2 regions of the Chromobacterium subtsugae genome follow, and region 2 is predicted to be linked to the other one. Evidence: riboswitches for the same ligand, from Rfam matches in the RefSeq annotation. Region 2 holds a riboswitch; the other holds the start of a gene.
The links. Region 2 has a riboswitch for glycine ahead of U6115_RS12095 (trimeric intracellular cation channel family protein). Riboswitches for the same ligand answer to the same signal wherever they lie in the genome.

Region 1 (11,368 bases), 1.0 Mb from region 2:
CGTTGCGCAGGATCACGGACGGCGTCTTCACCGGGTAGTAACCGAGGCCGATGAAGGATTTGTTGACCACGTTCTTGGCGGCCACCGCTTTCAGGGCGGCCAGAGCCTCGGCTTCCGGCTGCGGCGCCGGCAGATCCAGCGCGCGGTTCAGGCGGATGTCGGCCGGCAGGGTTTCGCCGACCAGCGCGTCGATGGAGGCCGCGCCGATGGCGGCCAGCATCTCGGCGCGCTCGTCGTCGGACGGGCCGATGTGGCGGGCGATGAATTCGTTGCGATTGAAGAGTGCGGAGAGCGACATGTTCAGGACCTTCCATTGCTGCCGCGAAGCCCGCCATCGCCGGCGGGCGGAGAGAGCGCGTGGCTCATCGTCCGCCGGCCGGTGCGCGGCGGCTGGCTTCGCGGCCAAAAAAAACGCCCTGCGTCTGGCGACTGCAGGGCGGGTTCAGCTATCAGGCGCCGATTTCCTTGGCGTAGGCGGCGGCGTCCATCAGGCCATCCAGATCGGCGGCGTTGGCCGGCTTGATCTTGAAGAACCAGCCATCGCCGTAGGGCTCGCTGTTGGCCAGTTCCGGCTCGCCTTCCAGCTCTTCGTTCACCGCCAGGATTTCGCCGGCGATCGGACAGTAGACGTCGGAAGCGGCCTTCACCGACTCCACCACGCCGGCCTGCTCGTCGCGGGCCAGGGTCGCGCCCACTTTAGGCAGTTCGACGAACACGATGTCGCCCAGCAATTCCTGCGCGTGCGCGGTGATGCCCACAGTCACGGAACCGTCGGCTTCCAGACGCAGCCACTCGTGGCTTTCCACATATTTCAGTTCGGCGGGGATATTGCTCATCTTGAAGTTCTCCAGCTTAAGATCAGATCAATGGCGGCGGCAGTTCCAACACTGCAGCCAGATTATTCGAATACTTTCTTGCCGTTGCGCACGAAGGGCATCTTCACCACGCGCACATCGGTCAGCGCGCCGCGCAGGTCCACCTGGGCCGTGGCGCCGGTGGCGGCCGGCACGCGGGCGATGGCGATGGAATGCTTCAGCGTGGGCGAGAAGGTGCCGCTGGTGATCACGCCTTCGCCGACGCCCTCCACCACTACCTTCAAGCCTTCGCGCAGCACGCCGCGGCCTTCCAGCACCAGGCCCACCTGCTTCATCTTCACGCCGGCGGCCTTCTGCGCCTCCAGCGCCTCGCGGCCGTTGAACTTGCGTTCGGCCGGCTCCCAGGCGATGGTCCAGCCCATGCCCGCCTCCAGCGGCGACACGGTTTCGTCCATGTCGTGGCCGTACAGGTTCATGCCGGCTTCCAGGCGCAGCGTGTCGCGGGCGCCCAGGCCGATGGGGGCGACGCCGGCGGCTTGCAATTGATGGAAGAAGGCGATGGCCTGATCGGCAGGCACCATGATTTCCAGGCCGTCTTCGCCGGTATAGCCGGTGCGGGCGTAGAACCACTCGTCCTGCGGCAGGCCCTGGAACACTTTCAGCGCGCGGATGGCATCGGCCAGCTCCGGCTTGATCGAGCAGACTTTTTCAATGGCCTGCGGGCCTTGCACCGCCAGCATCGCCAGGTCGCGGCGCACCTTCAGCGCCACGTCGAAGCCGGCCTTCTGGCTTTCCATCCAGGCCAGGTCTTTTTCGGTGGTGCCGGCATTGACCACCATGCGGTAGCCATAGGAAGTGAGATAGACGATCAGATCGTCGACGACGGTGCCTTCGGCGGTGAGCATGCCGGAATACAGCGCCTTGCCCTCGAAACCGAGCTTGGCGACATCGTTGGCGATCAGTTTTTGCAGCCAGGATTTGGCGTCGGCGCCGGTGATGTCGATCACCGTCATGTGGGAAACGTCGAACATGCCGGCGTCCGAGCGGACGATCTCGTGCTCTTTCAGCTGGGAGCCGTAGTGGATGGGCATTTCCCAACCGGCGAAATCAACCATTTTCGCGCCGGCGGCGACGTGGGCGTCAAACAGCGGGGTACGTTTCGGGGCCGTCATGCGCGGTTCCTTCGAGAAAAGTGTGGATAGCCTGTGTCAACCACACCCCTCTGTCCCTGCACCTGAGATTTTCCGGCTGGATCAGCCGTTAGCCCCTTCGGTGGACGCCACGCAGGCGCCGCTCTCCAGATTGCGCAAGCCGGCAGCCGCCGACCCCGTGATACAGTCCTTTTGCCTGAGCGATTGCGGGTGCACTTGCGCCTTCGGCGGCGGCCGCGGGGCCGCTCTCTCCTGTATGACCCGGCGATTATGGTGGCAGTCGCGGCGGCTTGGCAAGCCGAGTTTATTTCGAAGTAAAACAGTTTATTTTTCTGTATTTATCAGAAAAATATCGCAAATTTTTTGTGTTTATTATTATTCGAATATGAAAATTTCCTGAGCCATAGCCGCCCATCCGCCGCGCGCGCCCATGAAAAAAGCGCAGCGGACGACGCTGCGCTTTCGGGCTCTGGCGGCGCTGGCTCAAGCCGCCGCGTGCCGCTCCTTCAACTGCCAGACGTAGACCGGCAGGCCCAGCATCAGCAACAGCATGCCCCACATCACGGTATCGGCGCCGGAACCGTACAATGCCCACAGCGAATAGACGAAGCCGATGCCGGCGAAGAAGCCGGGGGCGACGTAGTCCTTGGGGGCGAACGCCTTGCCGCGCATCAGCATGATGGCGATCAGCGCCATCGAGCAGAAAGCGTACGGCAGCAGCGTGGTGGCGGTGGCCAGCAGGATGATGAATTCGAAGATCTTCACGCCGCTGTCGCCGCCGGCGTATTTCATCGCCATCAGGATGGTGACCAGCGCGCTGGACAGCACCAGGCCGAAGATGGGCACGCCGGCGGCGTTGCGCTGGGCGAAGCGGCTGGGGAACAGCTTGTCCTTGGCGGCGGCGGCCGGCACATGCGCCTGCATCAGGCTCCAGCCATTGAGCGCGCCGAAGCAGGACACCACCGCGCCGAAGCCCACCGCCCAATAGCCCCAGTCGCCCCACATCAGCCGCGCGGCGTCGGCGAACGGCGCTTGCGACGCGGCCAGCGTGTCGGCCGGCATCAGCCCCATCAGCGAAATGGTGGACAAAATGTAGAGCACGGTCGCCAGCAAGGTGCCGATCACCGTCGCGCGCGGAATGGTCTTTTCCGGCTCCACGACATCGCCCGCCGGCACCGATGCCGACTCCAGGCCCAAGAAGGCCCACAGCGTCAGCGCCATGGTGGCCGACAGCGACGACAGCAGCGGCTTGCCGTGCGGATTGAACGCCAGGTTTTCCGGATGCATGTGGAAAAAGCCGATGAACGTCACCGCGGCCAGCGGCAGCAGCTTCAACAGCGTGGTGACCACCGCCACCATGCCGGAGCTGCGCGCTCCGCGGCTGTTGATCCAGGTGACGATCCAGATCAGGCTGATGGCGAAAGCGCCGGCCAGCGGCTCGTTATGGCCGAGGATGGGGAAAAACACCTGCATATAGCTGGTGGCCGCCACCGCCAGCGCGGCATTGCCGGCCCACAGCGCGATCCAGTAGCCCCAGGCGATCCAGAAACCGGCGAAATCGCCGAAGCCGGCATGAATATAGGCATACGGCCCGCCTTCGCGCGGCAGGATGGCCGACAGGCGCGCGAACACCAGCGCCAGGCAGATCGCGCCGCCGGAGGTCAGCAACCAGCCCAGCATCGAGATGCCGCCGAACGGCGCCAGCGAGGCCGGCAGCAGAAACACGCCGGAACCTATCATATTGCCCACCACCAGGGCGGTGCACATCCAGACCCCGAGCGAGCCTTTCTTTTGGATGGAACTGTTTTCGCTCAAACCTGATTCTCCGTCTAGGGCGAAAGCATCCAGCGCCGGGCGCTGGCCGGCCCGGCGTCAAACATGCGGAATAATGGGAAACAACGGCATCAGCTGGCTCGCCTCACAGGCTTCAAGATAGCCCAGCCTGGGCTTCTTGGCCGATCTCTCGGCATCGCCGCGCCGCGGGCGCCAGCCGCCGCGCCGGAAAAAAAGGGCGCATTAAAACACAGATTTGACGTAAAAACATGTCGCATTGGCGATTTTTTTACAAAAAAACCGTTACGCGACAGATGCTTATGTCAATTGAATAAGCGGACGCTTATGCATGAGGCAGGATCAGCGGGCCGCGCGGCGCGCGGCTCAGCGACCAATTGGCGATGGCCCAACGCCACAGTTCGTCCAGCCTGCCGCACTCGGCCGGCGGCGGATGGCCCAGCCAGCCCAGCGCCGCGCGCAGCTGGCGCGCGGCGTCGCCGCCGCTTATCGCCGGCGCCAGCGTCTGCTTGGACAATTTCTCGCCGGCGGCGTTGGTCAGCACCGGCAGGTGGCAATAGCCGGGCGGCGGCAGGCCCAGGCTGTCGTAAACCTGCAGCTGGCGCGGCGTCGACACCAGGAGGTCGGCGCCGCGCACGATGTCATTGACGCCCTGCTCGGCGTCGTCCACCACCACCGCCAACTGGTAGGCCCAAAAGCCGTCGGCGCGCAGCAGCACGAAATCGCCGATGTCGCCGGCCAGGTTCTGCCGGCATTCGCCCTGCAGGCGATCCATCACCGACACATCCCGGTCGGGCGCGCGCAAGCGCCAGGCCCGGCCTTCCCTGCCGCCGGGACAGCCGTTGCGGCAGGTGCCGGGATAGACATAGCCGTCCAGACCGCGCCGGGCGGCCGCGGCGATTTCCTTGCGGGTGCAGCAGCAGGCGTAGGCATGGCCGCTGGCGGCCAACTGCAGCAGGGCGGCGCGATAGCGCTCGTGGCGCCGGCTCTGGTAAACCACCTCGCCATCCCATTCGAAACCGAAGGCCTCCAGCGTGCGCAGGATGTCGTCGGCCGCGCCGGGCATTTCCCGCGGCGGGTCGAGGTCTTCCATTCTGAGCAGCCATTCGCCGCCGCGGCTGCGGGCCTCCAGATAACTGCCGACCGCGGTGCTGAGGGAGCCGGCATGCAGCAGGCCGGTGGGGCTGGGGGCGAAACGGCCCCGGTATGATGACTTGGACATCGGAATTGGAGGACTGAAATCTACAAGGGGACGAATTATCGCTAAAATACCATTATCCCGATCTACGATTCAGCCTCGATGAGGACACCAGAATGACGTACGTTGTAACCGATGCCTGTATCAAATGCAAATACACCGACTGCGTGGACGTGTGCCCGGTGGACTGCTTCCATGAAGGGCCCAACTTCCTGGCCATCGACCCGGAAGAATGCATAGACTGCTCTCTGTGCGTGGCGGAGTGCCCGATTAGCGCCATTTATGCCGAGGACGACTTGCCCAAGGGCCAGGAAAACTTCCTGGCCCTCAACGCGGAATTGGCCAAGAACTGGCCGGTGATCACCGAAAAGATCGATCCGCTGCCCGACCATGCCGACTGGGCCGAGGTGAAGGACAAGCTGCAATACCTGGAACGCTGAACGCTCCGCCTGTCACAGGAACAGATCGATGTCGCCGGTCTTGGCGCCTTCGCCCTGTTCCAGGATGCGGCCGCGGTAGGGCTGCTCGGCCTTGACCGCCACGCCGCTGCGCTTCAGCTTCTTGATCAGCACCCTGCCGGTTTCGGTGAAGAAATACACCTTGCGCGCGCACTCGCCCAGCAAGTCTTCGGCCAGCACCGGAATCTGCTCGTTGGCGAGGTAGCTGCGGATGAACTGGCTGTTGCGCTCGCCGACGTTCACCACGGTCATGCCGTCCAGCACATTGGCCGCGCCGAAGATCTTAGCCTCCAGCCGGTGCCGCATCGCCCCCAGCTTCTGCATGTCGGTGATCAGCAACTCCATCGCGTTGACGCCGAAGCGCGCCGCGGAAGCGCCGGCGCCCAGATCCAGCGAGCCTTCCGGCAGCAGGAAGTGGTTCATGCCGCAGACGCCGGCGGTGCGATCGCTCAAGCACACCGCCACGCAGGAGCCCAATAGCGTCACCAGCATCAGCCGCTGATTGGTGGCGTGGAATTCGCCGGGGAACACCTTCACCGCCATCGTCTGGAAATGCTTGTCGTAATAGCGGTTGCCATCCATCGCGCCGGGGAAGTTCATGTCATCTACCTTTCGCCATGCAGTTGCAGACACTCGACAACCCGGAACGCCAGCGAAGCCAGCGGGCAGACGTGCATCACCGCCCCCGCCTTGACCGCTTCCTTCGGCATGCCGTACACCACGCAGCTGGCCTCGTCCTGGCCGAAAGTGACGGCGCCGGCCTGGCGCATCCGCAACAGGCCGGCGGCGCCGTCCCGCCCCATCCCTGTGAGCAGCACGCCGATGGCGTTGCCGCGCAGATGCCGCGCGGCGGAATCGAACAGCGCGTCCACCGCCGGGCGATGGCGGTTGACCGGTTCGCCTTGGTCCAGCGCGATCTGATAGCCGGTCGGCCCGCCCGGCCTCACCCGCATGTGCGAGTGGCCCGGCGCGATGTAAGCCGCGCCGATTTGCGCCGGCTCGCCATCCCTGGCCTCTGTCACCCGCATCGCGCACAACCGGTCCAGGCGGGCGGCGAAGGTGAAAGTGAAATGTTCCGGCATGTGCTGGACGATCAGGATGGGCGGACAATTGGCCGGCATGCCCAGCAAAAACTCCTTGATCGCCTCGGTGCCGCCGGTCGAGGCGCCGACGAAAATCAGCGCGCGCCCGGCGTCCGGGCCAGCCAGCATGCCAACCGGAACCGGCGGGAAACGCATCGGCTGGCGCAGACGCGCGGCCGCCGCCATCCTCAGCTTGGCGCGGATTTCCTCCGCATAGTCCGGCATTCTGCGCGCGACATCCTCTGCCGGCTTGTGCACGAAATCCACCGCGCCCAGCTCCAGCGCCGCCAGCGCGGTTTCGGAGCCTGCCGCCGTCAGCGACGAGATCATCAATACCGGCGTCGGCCGCAGCCGCATCAGCCGGCGCAAGAACTCCAGCCCGTCCATGCGCGGCATTTCCACATCCAGCGTCACCACGTCCGGGCTGGTTTCCCGTATCCGCTCGCGGGCGAGGATGGGGTCGGAGGCGGTCGCCACCACCTCCATGTCCGGCGCCCCGTTGATGATGGCGGTGAGCAGGCTGCGGATCAGCGCCGAATCGTCGACCACCACCACCCTGATCTTGCTCCGGATGACCGCCATGCCCGCCTCCTAGCCGCCGTCCGGGCGCGCCAGCCGATAGGCCGTCCTGCCGCAGCCGGCGAAGGCCTCGGTCAGATGCGAGATGTTTTCCGAGTGCCCCAGGAACAGCAGGCCATCCGGCTTCAGGCACGGCGCCATCCGCGACAGGATGTCCGCCTGGGTGGCCTTGTCGAAGTAGATCAGCACATTGCGGCAGAAAATCACGTCGAAACGCCCGATATCGGGCCATGTCGACGCCGCCAGGTTGAACTGGAAAAACAGCGCGGCCTCCCGCGCCTGCCGCTTGAGCCTGGCCATGCCCTCATTGGCTCCCGCCCCTTTGTCGAAATAGCGTTTCAGCAGATGCGGCGCAAGCTGGACGACGCGCTCCAGCGGATAAACGCCGCGCGCCGCCTGCGCCAGCGCCTGGGTGTCGATATCCGACGCCAGCAGCTCGAAAGCGCCGCCGCCGGACTCGCGCCACGACTCCAGCAAGGTGATGGCTATCGAATACGGCTCCTCTCCGGTGGAGGAGGCCGCGCTCCACACCCGAAACGTCTCTCCCGCCGGCCGGCGTCGGCGGACATGCTCGCGCAGCATCTCGAAATGATGCGGCTCGCGAAAGAAGGACGTGAGGTTGGTGGTCAGCGCATTGATGAAGCCCTGCCACTCGCCCTCCTCCTGGTCTTGCTGCAGCAGGTCCAGGTATTCGCCGAAACTGCGCAGTCCGCGCGAGCGCACCCGCCTCGCCAGGCGCGCGTAGACCATGTGTTTTTTGGAGTCGTGCAGCGCGATGCCGGCCTTTTGGTAGAGCATGTCCCGCGCCCGCCGGAAATCGCTGCCGGTGAATTTCAGCTCGGTCTCGTCCATCATGCCGTCCCCGCCCGCGCCTTAGCCAGCGCGCCGCCGGGCCTGCCGCGGATGCCGCCGCTCAAAACTCCTCCCATGTCCCGTCGTCCGCGTCCCGCGGCGGACGGATAGGCTCCAGCGCCCGCGCCGGACCCCGTCCCTTGGCGGCGAATGTCCACGCCGCCGGCTGCCGGCTGGCGAGCGGCCTCGCCTGCGGCGGCTGGCCGCTTCGCCCCGATTCATCCAGCCGAAACACCGCCACCGCGCCGGACAAATAGCGCGCCTGCTCTTCCAGCGACTCCGCCGCCGCGGCCGCCTGCTCCACCAGCGCGGCGTTCTTCTGGGTGTTTTCGTCCATCTGGGTGACCGCCAGGTTGACCTGCTCGATGCCCGAACTTTGCTCGGCCGAGGCCGCCGAGATATCGCTCATGATGTCGGCCACCCGGCGGATGGACACCACGATCTCGTCCATGGTCCGCCCCGCCTCGTCCACCAGCCGGCTGCCGGACTCCACCTTGTCCACCGAGTCGCCGATCAGCAACTTGATTTCCTTGGCCGCCGCCGCCGAGCGCTGCGCCAGGCTGCGCACCTCGCTGGCCACCACCGCGAAGCCCCGGCCCTGCTCGCCCGCGCGCGCCGCCTCCACCGCCGCGTTCAGGGCCAGGATATTGGTCTGGAAGGCGATGCCGTCGATCACGCTGATGATGTCGACTATCTTCTTGGCGCTGTCGTTGATCTCGTTCATCGTCGACACCACGTCGCCCACCACCTTGCCGCCCCGCGCCGCGATGTCGGACGCGCCTATCGCCAGCGAATTGGCCTTTCTGGCGTTTTCGGCGTTCTGCCGCACCGTGCTGGTGATCTCCTCCATGCTGGACGCGGTTTCCTCCAGGCTGGCCGCCTGCTGCTCGGTGCGGCTGGACAGGTTGGCGTTGCCGGCGGCGATCTCCCGCGCCGCGGTGTTGATCGTGTCGGTGGAGTCCTTGATATTGGCGACGATCTCCTTCAGCTTGTCGACGGTGGCGTTGCTGTCGGCCTTCAGCTGGCCGAACAGGCCCTGGTAGTCGGCCGATATGCTGCGGGTGAGGTCGCCGCCGGCCAGCGCGCCCAGCACGCCGGCGATATCGGCCAGTCCCTGGCTGGTCACTCCCATCAGCTGATTGACGCCTTCGCTCAACAGGCGGAAAAAGCCCTGCTTGCCCTCCACATCGATGCGTTTGCCGAACTCGCCGGCGGAAGCGGCGCTGACGATGCCGGCCACCTCGCGCTCGATCTCCACTTCAGCGGTGCGGTCCTTCCACTCCACCACCGAACCCAGCCGCGCGCCGTCGGCGCCGAACACCGGATTGGACACCAGCGAAAACGTGCGGCCGGCGACGACGATCTCGGCGCGGTAAGTGGCGCGCATATTGGCCAGCAGCTCGCGCTGGTGGGCGGGATTCTTGTGGAACTCGTCTATGCTGGTGCCCAACAGCCGGCGCACGTCGAAATGGGGCAGCGCCTTGCGCAGATCGGCCTCCACGCTGCGCAGCATGTCGGTGACGCTGTGGTTCATGTAGATGATGCGGCGCTCGTTGTCGGCGATCATCACATTGGTGGTGCAATTGTCCAGCGCGTTGCGGATGCGGGCGTTTTCGGCGGCCTGCGCGCGCTCCTGGTCCATCCGTTGCTGCGCCTCCTGCTGCAGCCGCAGCATCTCGGTGTTGTCCTGCCATTCCACCACCGAACCCAGCCGTTCGCCATTGGCGCCAACCACCGGGGACAGGATCAGGCCGAAGGTGCGCCCGCCCACCGCGATGGACGAGCGGTGCGTGTCCCGCGCCTGCGCCAGCAAGCCGCGCTGGTAGCCGGGATTCTTGTGGAATTCGTCGATGCTGGAGCCCAGCAGCCGGCTGGCCGAAAAGCTGGGAATATCCTTGCGGATGTCCGGCTCCGCGTTGCGGAACATCGCCAGCGCCGAACCGTTGGCATAGATGATCTTATGCTCCGCGTCGGCGATCATCACGTTGGTGGTGCAGACGTCCAGCGCGCTGCGGATGCGGGCGTTCTCCGCCGCCGCCAGGCGGTCGGCGGCCAGGCGCGCATCCTCTTCCGCCTTCCGCTCCAGCTCGCGCGTGGCGTCCACCCACTCCACCACCGCGCCCAGCTTGCGGTTCTGTCCATCCAGGATAGGCGTCAACACCAGATGGAAGGTGCGTCCGCCCACCTTGATGGTGCCGCGATGGGTGCCTCGCAAATCCTGCAGCAAGCCGCGCTGGAACGAGGGATTGCGGTGGAAGCTGTCTATGCTGCAGCCCAGGATCGCCCGGGCGGAAAACTGCGGCAGCTCCTGCCGGATGTCCGCCTCCGCCTGCTGGAACATGTCCAGCGCCGCCCGGTTGGCGTACACCACCTGATGCTCGCCGTCGGCGATCATCACATTGGTGGTGCACACATCCAGCGCGCTGCGCAGCCGCATGTTCTCCAGCGAGCGCGACACCGCGGCGCGCAGAAAGGCGAACGGACTGCTGTCGTCGCCGTCGCGCACATTGAACGCCGTGCGCACCTCGCCGCCGGCCAATTCGCGCAGCACCATCGCCAGTACCCGCGGATCGCCGCCCAACTGCCTCTCCAGCGCCCGCGCCAACAGCCAGTACAGCGCGACGGCCAGCGCCGCCAGCGCCGCGCCGGCGACCGCGACTCCGTCCGCGGCGCGGCCGGACGATGCGCCCGCCTCCGCCGCGGCCAGCCGCAGCGACTGCTCGCTCTCGAAGCGGGCATAGCGGCCAACCGCCTCCTGGTATTTTTGCGCCGCCGGCCACAGCGAGGCGCGCAGATAGATCCGCGCCTCGTCGCCATGGGCCGCAGCCGCCAGCCGGCGGTAGTCGGCGATCTGGCCGCGCACGGCGAGTCCGGCCTCGCGCGCGGCCTCCAGCAGCGGTTTGCCGTCGCCGGCGGCATGGGCCGTCAACGCGCTCAGCCCCGTCATCGCCGCCTCCAGCGCGGCGTCGACCCGCGGCTGCTCTGCCCGCCATTGCGCGCCGTCGCCGCCGGCCAGCAGGCCGGCCACGCGCAGAACCAATTGGGCGCCGGCATCCTGCGCCCGCCCCGCCAGCGCCAATTGCCCGGCCTGGATCAGCCGGCCGGCGGCGGCATCGTCGTCGCGCGCCTGCTGGCCGCGCAATTGCGCCTGCGCCAGGAACAAAGCCGCCGCTAGCGCCGCCAGCAGCAGCCCGAAGCCAAGGGCCAGCTGATGCTTCAGCTTCATGTCGCTCATGTTTGCTTCTCCCTTAGGATGCCGCCGTCAGGACCGGGCCGCCGCGTCGGTCAGCGCCATCTCTTCGCTGTTCATCAGGCGCTCGATGTCGACGATGATGATCATCTGCTCGTCCACCATGCCCAGGCCTTCGATATAGGCGGTATCGACGCTGGCGCCGAACTCCGGCGGCGCGCGCAGCGCCTCCTGGCCCAGCTGGACCACGTC
Region 2 (11,368 bases):
GGTGTAGCGGCCATGGGCCTGATAGAAGGCATCGTTGCCATCATAGCGCTCATTCGCCAGCCAAAGCGGTTTGCCATCGGCGCCGGCCGCGGCGCTTTGCCGGATGAATGCCGCCAGTTTCGCGTACTGGCCGGGCGTGAGCAGGATTTTCCGGGTATCGGCGTCCTCTGCCGGCTTGGGCAGATATTCGACGTGCAGCACGCTGGCGTCCGAGGCCAGCGCGGCGATGGCATTGCCGGCAGTCAGGTCGGCCCAGCTGCGGGTGCGCAGGAAAAAGGTGCGGCTGCCCCAGCCGATGGCGAGGTACGGCTGCGCGGCGGACAGCTCGGGCCGCTGAGTTTGGCGCGGAGAGAATAGCGCGTTCCAGTCTTGTTGCGGCGTCTGGACCGGCAGCGCCAGGCTGGTATGCACGCCATTGCTGTCCTGCAGATACACGGCGATGCCGTCTGCCGGCGCTTGCCAGCCCTTGTTGACTGGCAGCAAGCCGGCCAGCAGGGCTGCCAGCAGGTAGAGGGCGGGCAGGGCCAATAGTCCGGCCAGCGCGCGGATGGCGAGGCGGCGGAGGGGCATGGTTGGGCGGATTGGGGATGGGCGCATGTGGGAGGCGGGGTCTGGGCCGGCGAGTCAGCAAAGGGGCTGATCATGGCATCCCGGCGGGGTGGCTTCAAGCATGAGGCGCGCCGATCAAGCGAAACGCCCCGCGGCAGCGGGGCGTCGGCGGTTCAGTGGTGATCGTGCCGGTAGGCGAATACCGGCAGCTGCCATTCGCGCCACAGCGCGGTCAGGCGCAAGGCCAGGCCGAAGGCGAAGCTGGCGGCGATATTGTAGTCGTGCGGCAGGTTCAGCTGGTTGAGGCCCATGTAGAGCACGGCCACCAGCAGCGACACGCTGGCGTACAGCTCGCGGCGAAACACGATGGGCACGCGGTTGCACAGCACGTCGCGCAGGATGCCGCCGGCGATGCCGGTGATCATGCCGGCCATCGCCACTATCACCGGATGGTAGTGCATGCCCAGCGCCACGTCGCAGCCGATGATGGTGAAGGCCACCAGGCCCAGCGCGTCCAGCACCAGAAACAGGCGGTTCAGATGGCGCATGAAGCGCGCGGCCAGCACCGCGGCGATGCCGCCGGCCACCACCAGCAGCACGTATTCCGGGTGCTGGGTCCAGCCTATCGGGTAGCGGCCCAGCACGATGTCGCGCACGGTGCCGCCGCCCAGGGCCGTGAGGAAGGCGATGACGCTTACGCCAAAAATGTCCATGTGGCGGCGGCCGGCCGCCAGCGCGCCGGTCATCGCCTCGGCGGTGATGGCGATCAGGTAGATCAGGGTCAGCATGATGGTGTCTTGCGAGGTTGCGGCAATAACGCCGGACGAGCCGGCTGCGGAAGAACAGGGAATGATGTGCGGGCGGGCCATCGGCAAACGCCGGGCGCGCCGCGGAATGGCGAGCGGGACAAGGCAGACTCCTGGGTGGATTCCGGGCTACGGAACAGCCTCTCCCCTTGTCCTTTTACCTGAGAGTTGCATGGCTTGCGGCCACTTGCCCCTTCGGTGGGCTGCTCGGGGCAGCCTCTCTCCAATCGGCTTGAATCAATGAAACACTGCGGTACGGCTTGCCTGAGCGATTATGGGAGCTTGCGTCTTCGGCGGGGGCATGGCCCCTCTCTCCCGCAGAGAGACGCAATATTAGCTTTTGCTATTGGAATAGTCAATGTCAGAACCGGGGCGCTTTCGCGCCCCGGTTGCCGGATCAGGCCTTGCCTGGGCGCTTGGCCGGCGTGGCTGTCTTGGCGGTTTTGGCCGGCGCGGCGGCGGGGGCTTGGCCGTTGGCTTTGGCGGGAGATTTGCGCGCGCGCGCGGCGGCGGGTTTTGCCTCGGCCTGGGCGGGTTTGGCGGCCGGGGCGGCTTCCGCGGCGGATTTTGCCGCGGGTTTGCGCGCGGGCGCCGGTTTGGGCTGCAACGCGACGGCGCTGGCTTTCTCGGCCTTGATTTCCGCCGGCGCGGCTGCCGTTTCCAGTTGGGGCAGAATGGACGGCGCAGTCGGATGGCCAGGGGCGGCGGGCATGTCCAATTGCAGCGTCCTGGCCACTTCGTCCAGCCGCGCCTGGTGCTCGGCCGGGATCGGGCCGTTGAGCGTCAGCAGGTCGCGCGCCAGCGTCCAGGCTTGGCGGCGGCGATGCGCGTCGGGCAGCAGCGCCGCCAGGCCGTTCAGCGCGCGCGGCGCGTCCAGCCGCACCAGCGCCACCTGGTGGCGGACGATGTCCTTCAACTGCATCAGCGTCAGCGGGTATTCGTGCCTGACGTCGCGCATCACGCGGCGGATGGCGTTGAACGGCCGCTCATCCACCACGCCCATGCCGATGCTGACATAGAGCAACAGCCGCACAAAGCCGTCGGCCAGCGTGCCTTGCTCGAAGCTGGGGGCCAGCGCCTCGCGCTTCAGGCGCGCCAGTTCGCGGCTTTCCCAGGCAAGCGCATGCCGGCGCGGCTCGCTTGCCGGCTGCACGCCGACCAGCGTCGCCAGCTGCGGCGATTCGTAGATGGCGCGGAACAGCTGTTCCTGGGCGGCGTCGCGCAGGTCGCGGTAATGATCCAGCGATTGGCCGATGAAGCCGGACAGCTGTTCCTGCCATTGCCACAGCGGATTGTCCAGGGGCGCCGGGCGGCGCTGTTCGCGCACCTGGGCGGCGAGGCCGGGCAGCCACCACAGCCAGGGGTTTTTCGGCGAGATCAGCGTGCGTTCCAGGCGGGCGGGGTGCAACTCGCGCAGCAGGCGGGCGCCGGCTTCGTTGCCGGCGGCGCGCAGCAGCGGCGAGGCGAAGCGGTCATACAGGCCCTGGTTGATTTCCGATACCCGCTTCACCACTTCGAAGGCGTGCTCGTCGTCGCGGCCGTCGTCCAGCGCCAGGATGTCCGATACGTCGCGCGCTTCGAAGCGGATGATGTAGCGGCCTTCGATGTATTCCTGTCCCGGCGCGTCGGGCGCGATGTCTTCGATGACGGCTTCGTACAGGCCCGGCGCCAGCACGTCTATCAGGTCCAGCGCGCTGGCGAATTCGCTGTGCTCCTTGTTGGCGACGCCGGCGGAGACGAAGATGCCGAGGTGGCCCACCTTGTTGTGCAGGCAGTAGACGATTGTCTGTTCGTTGTTGCGGATGTCTTCCACGTTGTCGTAGAGGTCGGCCACCCAGTTCAGCGCCTGCTGCGGCGGCGTGATGTTGTCGCCCCAGGAGGCGAACACCACGATGGGAGAGCGGATGTTGCGCATGTCCACCCGCAGCTTGCCGTCATGGCTGGCGATTTTGCCGTGCACCAGATCGTTGCCGACGAACAGCTTCTGGGTGATCCATTCCATTTCCGCCTTGTTCAGCAGGTAATGGCCGCCCCACCAGCGCTCGAAATCCAGGTAGCGCTGCGGTTCGGTGTCCACTTTGGAATAGAGGTTGTAGGACTTCTTCCATAAGGTATTGGCTGGGTCCAGCTTCTCGAAGTTGCTGACCAGATGCGCGCCGTCGAAGCGGCCGTTGCCGAGGTCGCCGGCCAGCGATGCGGTCCAGGTGCCGCCGTTCAGCCCGCCGGCGTAGCGCATCGGGTTCTTGCCGCGCACGCCGGCCCAGTAGGATAAGGGCGATCCGGCCAGCAGGATGGGGCCGACCAGGTCCGGCGCCACCGACGCCAGCATGGCCAGCGCCCAGCCGCCCTGGCAGTTGCCGATGACGAAGGGCTTGCCGTCGCTATTGGGGTGCAGCTCGTTGACGCGCTTGAGGAAGACGCCTTCGGCCTTGCTGACGCTTTCTATGGTTTGTCCGGGCACCGGCTGCGGGAAGAACATCACGAAGTAGCAGGGGTGGCCCTGTTGCAGGGCGATGCCGATTTCGCTGTCCATCTTGAAGCCGCCTATGCCCGGGCCATGGCCGGCGCGCGGGTCTATCACCACGAAGGGGCGCTTGGCGGCGTCGGTGGGCGGACAGCTGGGCGGCGGCTCGATGGCGGCCAGCGCGTAATTGGCCGGGTCGGGCAATTCGCGCCCGTCCAGGATGATGCGGTAATCGAACACCAGCACCGGCGGCTTGCCGCTTTCGCAATGCTCCAGATAGGTGGCGCCGCGCCGGTACAGCGTGTCCCAGTACAGGACGCCGCGCTGGCAGGCATCGAGCCAGTAATCAAACAGCGGTTGTGCGAACGGGAGTGTCCCGCCTTGAACTGCAGTAGCTGACCACATTGCAACCCCTTGCTTTGGAAAAGATGGAGACGGACGCGGCGGCCCATGACTGAGCCATGGACGCCACTGTACTCGCTTGTTGCTGCAATGCAATAAAAGCGGATGGCGGGGGCGGACACTTGTGGCGCGCAGCCATCATTCTGTTGCAGTGCAATAGCGGTTAGGAGTGTCCGCGCCGGCCATCGGTTCCAGGCGTTTTTCCATCACCACGCTGCGGTAGGGCTTGTCCGGCCATTGCAACGGCGCTTCCATGCGGTAGCCGCGCCTGAGATAACGGCTGACCAGGTGGTGGGCTTCCACGGCGGTATCCAGCCGGATGGCGCGATAGCCCTGCGCTTGCGCCCAGGCTTCGGCGGCGGCGATCAGCCGCTCGCCCAGGCCCAGTCCTTGGCAGTCCGGCGCCACCGCCAGCTGCACCAGCACCGCGCCATCCGGCTGGCGAAACTGCGGGCAGGACGAAGCCGGCAGCGGATGATGCACCGTGACGGTGCCTATCAGCTCGTCGCGGTGCCAGGCCAGCAGGCAGTGGCCGCCGGCGATGCGGCGGCGGGTCACCTCGGCGCTCTGGCTCACCGCGGTATAGGGCAGTCCCATCGCGCCCAACTGCGCGTAGGCGCGGTGCAGCAGGGCGGTGAGGGCGTCGATGGAGTCGGTTTCGGTCAGTGGACGGATGGTGAACATGGCGGAGCGGAATGGAATGAACACCATTCTGCCAAAGCAATAGTCATGCCGGGCGAATGTCGCTGCGCCCCCAGTCGCCCGCCATCTCGTCGCTGATCAGCTCCTGGGCGATGAAGTCGAGAAAGGCGCGCACCGCCGGCGACAGGCCGCGGCGGGTGGGAAAGGCGGCGTGCAGGATGCCCCAGGGAAAGTCGTATTGCGGCAGGATGTGCCTGAGCCTGCCGTCCGCCAGCGCCTGGTGGCAGACGTTGGCCGGCAGCGCGGCGACGCCGACGCCGGCGATGGCGGCCTCCAGCAGGACTATCATGTCGTCGGTCATCAGCCGGGGCGTATCCAGGTGGATGGTGTAGCTCTGGCCGATGTTGTCCAGCAGCGTCCATTGGCCGCGTCCGTCGGGCCGGCTCATGCTCAGCGCCGGCAGCGCCGCCAGCCGCTCCGGCGCCTGCGGCTCCCCATGCTGGCGGATGAAGTCCGGGCTGGCCACCAGGATGAAGCGGCTCTTGCCCAGCCGGCGCACCACCAGGCTGGCGCTGTCGTCTATCACGTTGCGCACCCGCAGCGCGACATCCACGCTTTCTTCTATTAGGTCTACCCGACGGTTGGTGGAGTCCAGCGCCACCCGCACCTGCGGATGCAGCGCCAGAAAGCGCGGCAGCACCGCGCTGAGCATGGTTTTGGCCAGCAGCTCCGGGCAGCTTACCCGTATCAGCCCGCGCGGCTCGGCGCTGCTTTGCAGGATGGCCTCATGGGCGGCTTCGGCCTCGGCCAGCATGGCCTGGCAGTGCTGATAGTACTGGCTGCCGATCTCGGTCAGCGCCAGCCGGCGGGTGGTGCGCTGCAGCAGGCGCGCGCCCAGGCGCTGTTCCAGTTCGGCCACCCGGCGCGACAGCCGCGACTTGGGGATGCCCAGCGCGCGGCCGGCGGCCATGAAGCCGCCGTGCTCCACCACCTTGGCGAAGTACATGAGGTCGTTCAGATCATGCATGGGATTGTCTCATTGGTGGAACAATGTTTCCAATTTTAGCAGTCTAGTGCGGATTGTTGCGCATGCCTATCATGCACTCATTCCCACCCGACACGGAAAGACCTCCAAATGAAACTGCTCCATCTCGATTCCAGCATCCTGGCCGACAACTCCGTCACCCGCGAACTGTCCGCGGTGGTGGCCAACACCCTGCGCCAGCGCCATGACAAGGTGGAAACCACCTACCGCGACCTGGCGGCCAACCCGATCGCCCACCTGTCCGGTGAAATCGTCGGCGCCCGCTTCACCGCCGAAGCTGATTGGACCGAGCTGCAGCGCAGCGAAGCGGCGCTGACCGACCAGCTGATTGAAGAATTCTTCGCCGCCGACGTGCTGGTGATCGGCGCGCCGATGTACAACTTCTCTATCCCGACGCAGTTGAAGAGCTGGATCGACCGCGTAGCCGCGGCCGGCCGCACCTTCAAGTACACCGAAAACGGCCCGGTCGGCCTGGTGCCGAACAAGAAAGTGGTAGTGGTTTCCGGCCGCGGCGGCGTGCACAGCGGCGAGCAAGGCAGCCTGATGGATTTCCAGGAAGACTTCCTGGTGAAGGTGCTGGGCTTCCTGGGTGTGACCGACGTGGAAATCGTCCGCGCCGAAGCGATCGGCATGGGCCCGGACAAGCGCGCCACCTCCATCCACCTGGCCAAGGAAGCCATCGCCAAGCTGGCGCTGTGATTCCCGCCCAGCTCGGATGAATGAAAAGCCCGGCGCGCTGCCGGGCTTTTTCGCGGCCATCCGGCGTTGGCTATTCCAGCGGCTGTTTGAACAGTTGCTCGACGGCGGCGGGACTCAGGTGGCGGCGCATGATCGCGCGCATCGAGCCGTCGCGCAGCATGCGGCGCACTTCCTCGCTCCACAGCTCGGCGGCACCCTGGCTGAAGCGGGCCTTGCTCAGCGCGATGCCGCCGGCGATGATCTCGCTGTCCGGGAAGAAGTCATGCACCGTCACCTGCTGCTGGGCCTGATGGTTTTGCAGCCACGGGTCGTAGCTGACGGTGTGGCCGAAGGCCGCGGAAACGACGCCGTTGCATACCATTTTGTACAGGTCGTCCTCGTTCTCCGCGACGACCACTTTGTGCTGCAGCGTCAGCTCGTCCAGCATTTTCTGCTGCGCCGGACTGTGCCGGTAGCCGCGCACCATGCCCCAGCGCAGGTCGGGCAGCTTCAGCAGCTCGGCCAGGGAGTTGGCCTGCACGCCGCGGTGCAGCAGCACCATGTTCTTGCTGTGGTGGTAGGGGAGCAGCCATAGATAGCGCTGGCGCTCCGGGGTGATCAGCGTGGACGTGCCGATATCGGCCTGGCCGATTTCCAGCAGCTTGAGCACGCGCAGCCTGGGGTAGTCGGTTTCGCTCTGGATCGGGCAGTTCAGCCGCCTGGCCAGCTCATGGATGATTTCGGGGTCGTAGCCCTTGCCCTGGCGGTAGGCGATGCCGAAGTCGTAATAGGCGATGGCGAGCGCGCCTTGCGGGCAGGCCGGGTTGGGCGCCGCCCGCGCGGCCGCCAGGCAAAGCGCCAATAGGCAGGCTGCCAACCATTTCATCTGCGCACTCCGCAATCGATGGCCGCTGGGGCCGCTGCATTCAGTCTAGCGGCAACTGCATCATTTGCTTGGCGGCGCCGTCGCTGATGTAGCGCCGCAATATGCCGAGCAGGCTGCCGTCCTGGTCCATTTTCAGCAGTTCCTGATGCCAGCGCTCGGCCGCTTGCCGGCTGAAACGCACCTTGCTCAGCGCCATGCCGCTGGCGATGGGCGTGCTGGCCGGGAACAGGTCCAGCACGGCGATGCGCTTGGCGAGCAGCGGGTCGCGCAGCCAGCGGCCATAGCTGCCCGGCAGGGCGAAGGCCGCGGTCACGATTCCGTCGTTCAGCATCCGGTACAGATCGTCTTCGTCGTCGGCCACTACCAGCCGGCGCTGCGCGTCCAGCTGCCCCAGGAATTGGTCCTGCTCCGGACTGTGGCGATAGCCGCGCACCATGCCCCAGCGCAGAGCCGGATCGTTCAGCAGGTCGGGCAGCGTGCGTTCCTTGAGGGAGGGGTGCAGCAGCACCATGTTCTTGGTGTGGTTGTAGGGGTAGATCCAGGCGTAAGCCAGCCGGTCCGGCGTGGCCAGGGTGGAGGTGCCGATGTCTATCTGGCCGCTGGCCAGCATTTTCAGCGCGCGCAGCCGCGGCAGCTCGGTCTCCGAGGCGATCTGGCAATGCAGCCGGCGCGCCAGTTCGCGCACCATGTCCACGTCGTAGCCCTGGCCCATGCGGTAAGCCGCGCCGAATTTGTAAAACCCGACTCGCAGCGGCCCGTTGGGACAGGCCGGATTGGGCGCGGCCTGGCAGACGGTGGCGAAGAGCAGGGCAAGCGCGAGGCAGATGTTTCGCCGCATTTGGTGTATTTCCTCCCTCTCGTGGATTCATCTCATGTTCCGTCGGCGCGGAAGCCGTTTCCACCCCTTGGCGGCGCGCGCGTTTGTTGCGCCGCGCGGCACGCTGCGTCAGGGAACGGGCGAACGCAGCAGGTAGTCCGCGGTTTCCTCGCTGAGGAAGCGGCGGAAGATGTCGCGCAAGGTCCCGTCGCGGGACATCTTTTTCAACTCCGCATGCCATAGTTCGGCCGAAGCTTCCGGGAAGCGCTTTTTGCTGAGCGCTACGCCGCCCGCGGTCGCCTCGACATCCGGAAACAGATCCAGCACGACCACCTGGTTGCGGATGCGCGGGTTTCTGAGCCAGTCGTCGTAGCTGGTCGGGTGGGCTAGCGCGCCGGTGATCACGCCGTCGGCCAGCATCTTGTACAAATCGTCCTCATCGACGGCCGGCACGATCTTGTTGCGTTTGGCCAGGTCAGCCAGCAACTGGTCCTGCATCGGGCTGAACTTCCAGCCGCGGATCACGCCCCAGCGCAGCTTGGGGTCGTCCGGCAGGGCCGCCAGGGTGCGGGCTTGAACCTCGGTGCGCAGCAATACCATGCTCTTGCTGTGCTTGTAGGTGTAGATCCACGCGTATTGCAGACGGTCCGGAGTGGGGGTGGCGGAGGTGGCGATGTCCACTTCGCCGATTTGCAGCATCTTGAGGGTGCGGATCCAGGGAAACACGCTCTCGCTGGCGATGGGGCAATGCAGGCGGCGCGCCAATTCGCGTATCAGGTCAACGTCATAGCCGCGTCCGGCGCGGTAAGCCAAGCCATACTCGTAAAATCCCACTCTGAGCGGCCCGGAAGGGCAGGCGGGGCTGCTGTCAGCTGCCTGGGCAAGGGGGGTGAGCCAAAGCAGGCCGACTACGGCAAGTCGGTAGATTCGCTGCATGCGGGGAAATATCCGGAAGTCTTTGATTTCAATCATAGCCCGGCTGTCGGCGGCTGCTAGCTCCGGCTGGCGCGCGGCGGCTTTGCGGGCGAAGAGGGCAAAGACAGGCTGGGTGGGTGAGTTCAGAATGCGCGGCGGAGGGGGAGGCGGAGGGGAAACGCGCCGGCCCAGGCGGTGCCAGGCCGGCGCAGAGGGTTTACAGCTTGATCAGCGTGCTTTTCAGCTCGGTGTATTTCTCCAGAGCGTGCAAGGACTTGTCGCGGCCGTTGCCCGATTGCTTGTAGCCGCCGAAGGGGAAGTTCATGTCGCCGCCTTCGTCATAGCAGTTCACCCAGACGGTGCCGGCGCGCAGCCGGCGCGAAACCTGATGGGCGGTGCTGACATTGGCGGTCCACACGGCGGCGGCCAGGCCGTATTCGGTGTCGTTGGCGATGCGGATGGCTTCCTCGACATCGTCGAAGGTGATCACCGACAGCACCGGCCCGAAGATTTCCTCGCGGCAGATGGCGAGATCGGGGCGCGGGCAGTCGAACACGGTCGGCTCGATGAACAGGCCCTTGTCGGCATGCGCCGCCTTGCCGCCCAATAGCAGGCTGGCGCCTTCGCTCACGCCTTTGTCGATATAACCGAGCACTTTCTTGTGCTGGATGCCGTCGACGATGGCTCCCATGCTGGTTGCCGGGTCGAGCGGGTCGCCCGGATAGTAGCGGGCGGCGGCGGCCTGCAGTTCGGCGAGGAAGCGTTCCTTGATGGCGCTGTGGACCAGCACGCGCGAACCGGCGGTGCAGACTTCGCCCATATTGTAGAAGATGGCGCCGGCCGCGCTGCGGGCCGCCTGCGCGAGATCCGGGCAGTCGGGCAAGATGATGTTGGGCGACTTGCCGCCCAATTCCAGCCATACGCGCTTCAGGTTGGACTGGGCGGCGTAGCCGGCGATCAGCTTGCCTACCGCGGTGGAGCCGGTGAAGGCGACGCAATCGACGCCCATGTGCAGGGCCAGCGCCTTGCCGACTTCGCCGGGGCCGGGCAATACCTGGAAGATGCCGTCGGGAATGCCGGCCTCCTTGGCCAGCGCCGCCACGCGGATGGCGGTGAGCGGCGACTTTTCCGACGGCTTGACGATGACCGCGTTGCCGGCGGCCAGCGCCGGGCCGAATTTCCAGCTGGCCATCAGAATGGGGAAGTTCCACGGCACCACCGCGGCGACCACGCCTACCGGCTCGCGCGTCACCAGGCCGACGAGCTTGGGATCGACCGGCGCCACTTCGCCGCCTATCTTGTCTATCGATTCGGCATACCATTCCACGCAATGGGCGGCGGCCGGCACGTCGACGCTGGTGGTGTCGCCGATCGGTTTGCCGGCGTCCAGCGTTTCCAGCAGCGCCAGTTCGTCGGCGTGTTCGCGGATCAGCGCGGCGAAGCGCTTGAGAATGCCGCCGCGCTTGATCGGCGGCAGGCTGGACCAGACGCCGGATTCGAACGCCCGGCGCGCGGCCTTGACCGCTTTGTTGACGTCGGCTTCGCCGCAGTGGGCGATGTCGGCCAGCTTGGCGCCGGTGGCCGGGTTGACGCAATCGAAGCGGCGTTCGTCGTCGGCATGCCGGTAGGCGCCGTCGATGAAGGCGCGGCCCTCGATTTTCAGTTCTGCAGCAAGTTGTTTCCAGTCGGCATGCGTACTGCGGGACATGGTTTTCTCCTCTTGTGTGGTGCTGCTTTGCGGTTGCGGTGCGGATTTCAGGCGGAAAGGGGACTGCACAGTTCGATCAGCGCGCCGTCCGGGCTGCGCAAGTAGGACACCGTCTGCCCCCACGGCTTGCGCGCCGGGGCTGCCAATTCCTGCGCGCCGCATTCCAGCGCCCGCCGGTGCGCGGCCTCCACCTGTTCGGTGACCAGGCCGATTTCCATGCCCAGCGGCTGCGTCGAATCGCTGGCGCGCACGTGGCCGGCGGGAAGATTCATCGCCGCCAGTTCGTGGCTGGCGAAGGACAGGACAGTGTCTCCGGTGTCGAGCTCGCCGTAAGCGCCGGATTCGTGCAGGAATTTCTGCTTCAAGCCGAAAGCCTGGGCGAAGAAACGCAGCGAGGCGGCGACATCCGGCACGTAAACGATGGTGTAACCCAGCTTCATGGAACTCTCCGTTGGT

Region 1: linked by a shared signal. The riboswitch ahead of gcvT (glycine cleavage system aminomethyltransferase GcvT) and the one ahead of U6115_RS12095 (trimeric intracellular cation channel family protein) in region 2 are both predicted to bind glycine.

What each region holds. Positions count from the first base shown of each region.
Region 1 covers NZ_CP142381.1:1,470,701-1,482,068, reverse strand. The annotation lists gene gcvP (aminomethyl-transferring glycine dehydrogenase) at 1-298, opposite strand, end outside; gene gcvH (glycine cleavage system protein GcvH) at 450-836, opposite strand; gene gcvT (glycine cleavage system aminomethyltransferase GcvT) at 899-1,987, opposite strand; glycine riboswitch at 2,028-2,126, opposite strand; glycine riboswitch at 2,141-2,231, opposite strand; gene U6115_RS07280 (amino acid permease) at 2,450-3,733, opposite strand; gene gluQRS (tRNA glutamyl-Q(34) synthetase GluQRS) at 4,083-4,979, opposite strand; gene fdxA (ferredoxin FdxA) at 5,072-5,395, shown strand; gene cheD (chemoreceptor glutamine deamidase CheD) at 5,408-6,013, opposite strand; gene U6115_RS07260 (protein-glutamate methylesterase/protein-glutamine glutaminase) at 6,019-7,077, opposite strand; gene U6115_RS07255 (CheR family methyltransferase) at 7,087-7,929, opposite strand; gene U6115_RS07250 (methyl-accepting chemotaxis protein) at 7,988-11,161, opposite strand; gene U6115_RS07245 (chemotaxis protein CheW) at 11,189-11,368, opposite strand, start outside.
Region 2 covers NZ_CP142381.1:2,502,893-2,514,260, forward strand. The annotation lists gene U6115_RS12090 (TIGR02117 family protein) at 1-570, opposite strand, end outside; gene U6115_RS12095 (trimeric intracellular cation channel family protein) at 723-1,337, opposite strand; glycine riboswitch at 1,495-1,592, opposite strand; glycine riboswitch at 1,597-1,683, opposite strand; gene U6115_RS12100 (DUF3141 domain-containing protein) at 1,753-4,224, opposite strand; gene U6115_RS12105 (GNAT family N-acetyltransferase) at 4,360-4,905, opposite strand; gene U6115_RS12110 (LysR substrate-binding domain-containing protein) at 4,949-5,890, opposite strand; gene U6115_RS12115 (FMN-dependent NADH-azoreductase) at 5,999-6,607, shown strand; gene U6115_RS12120 (substrate-binding periplasmic protein) at 6,678-7,472, opposite strand; gene U6115_RS12125 (substrate-binding periplasmic protein) at 7,513-8,310, opposite strand; gene U6115_RS12130 (substrate-binding periplasmic protein) at 8,419-9,102, opposite strand; gene U6115_RS12135 (aldehyde dehydrogenase) at 9,422-10,912, opposite strand; gene U6115_RS12140 (VOC family protein) at 10,960-11,352, opposite strand.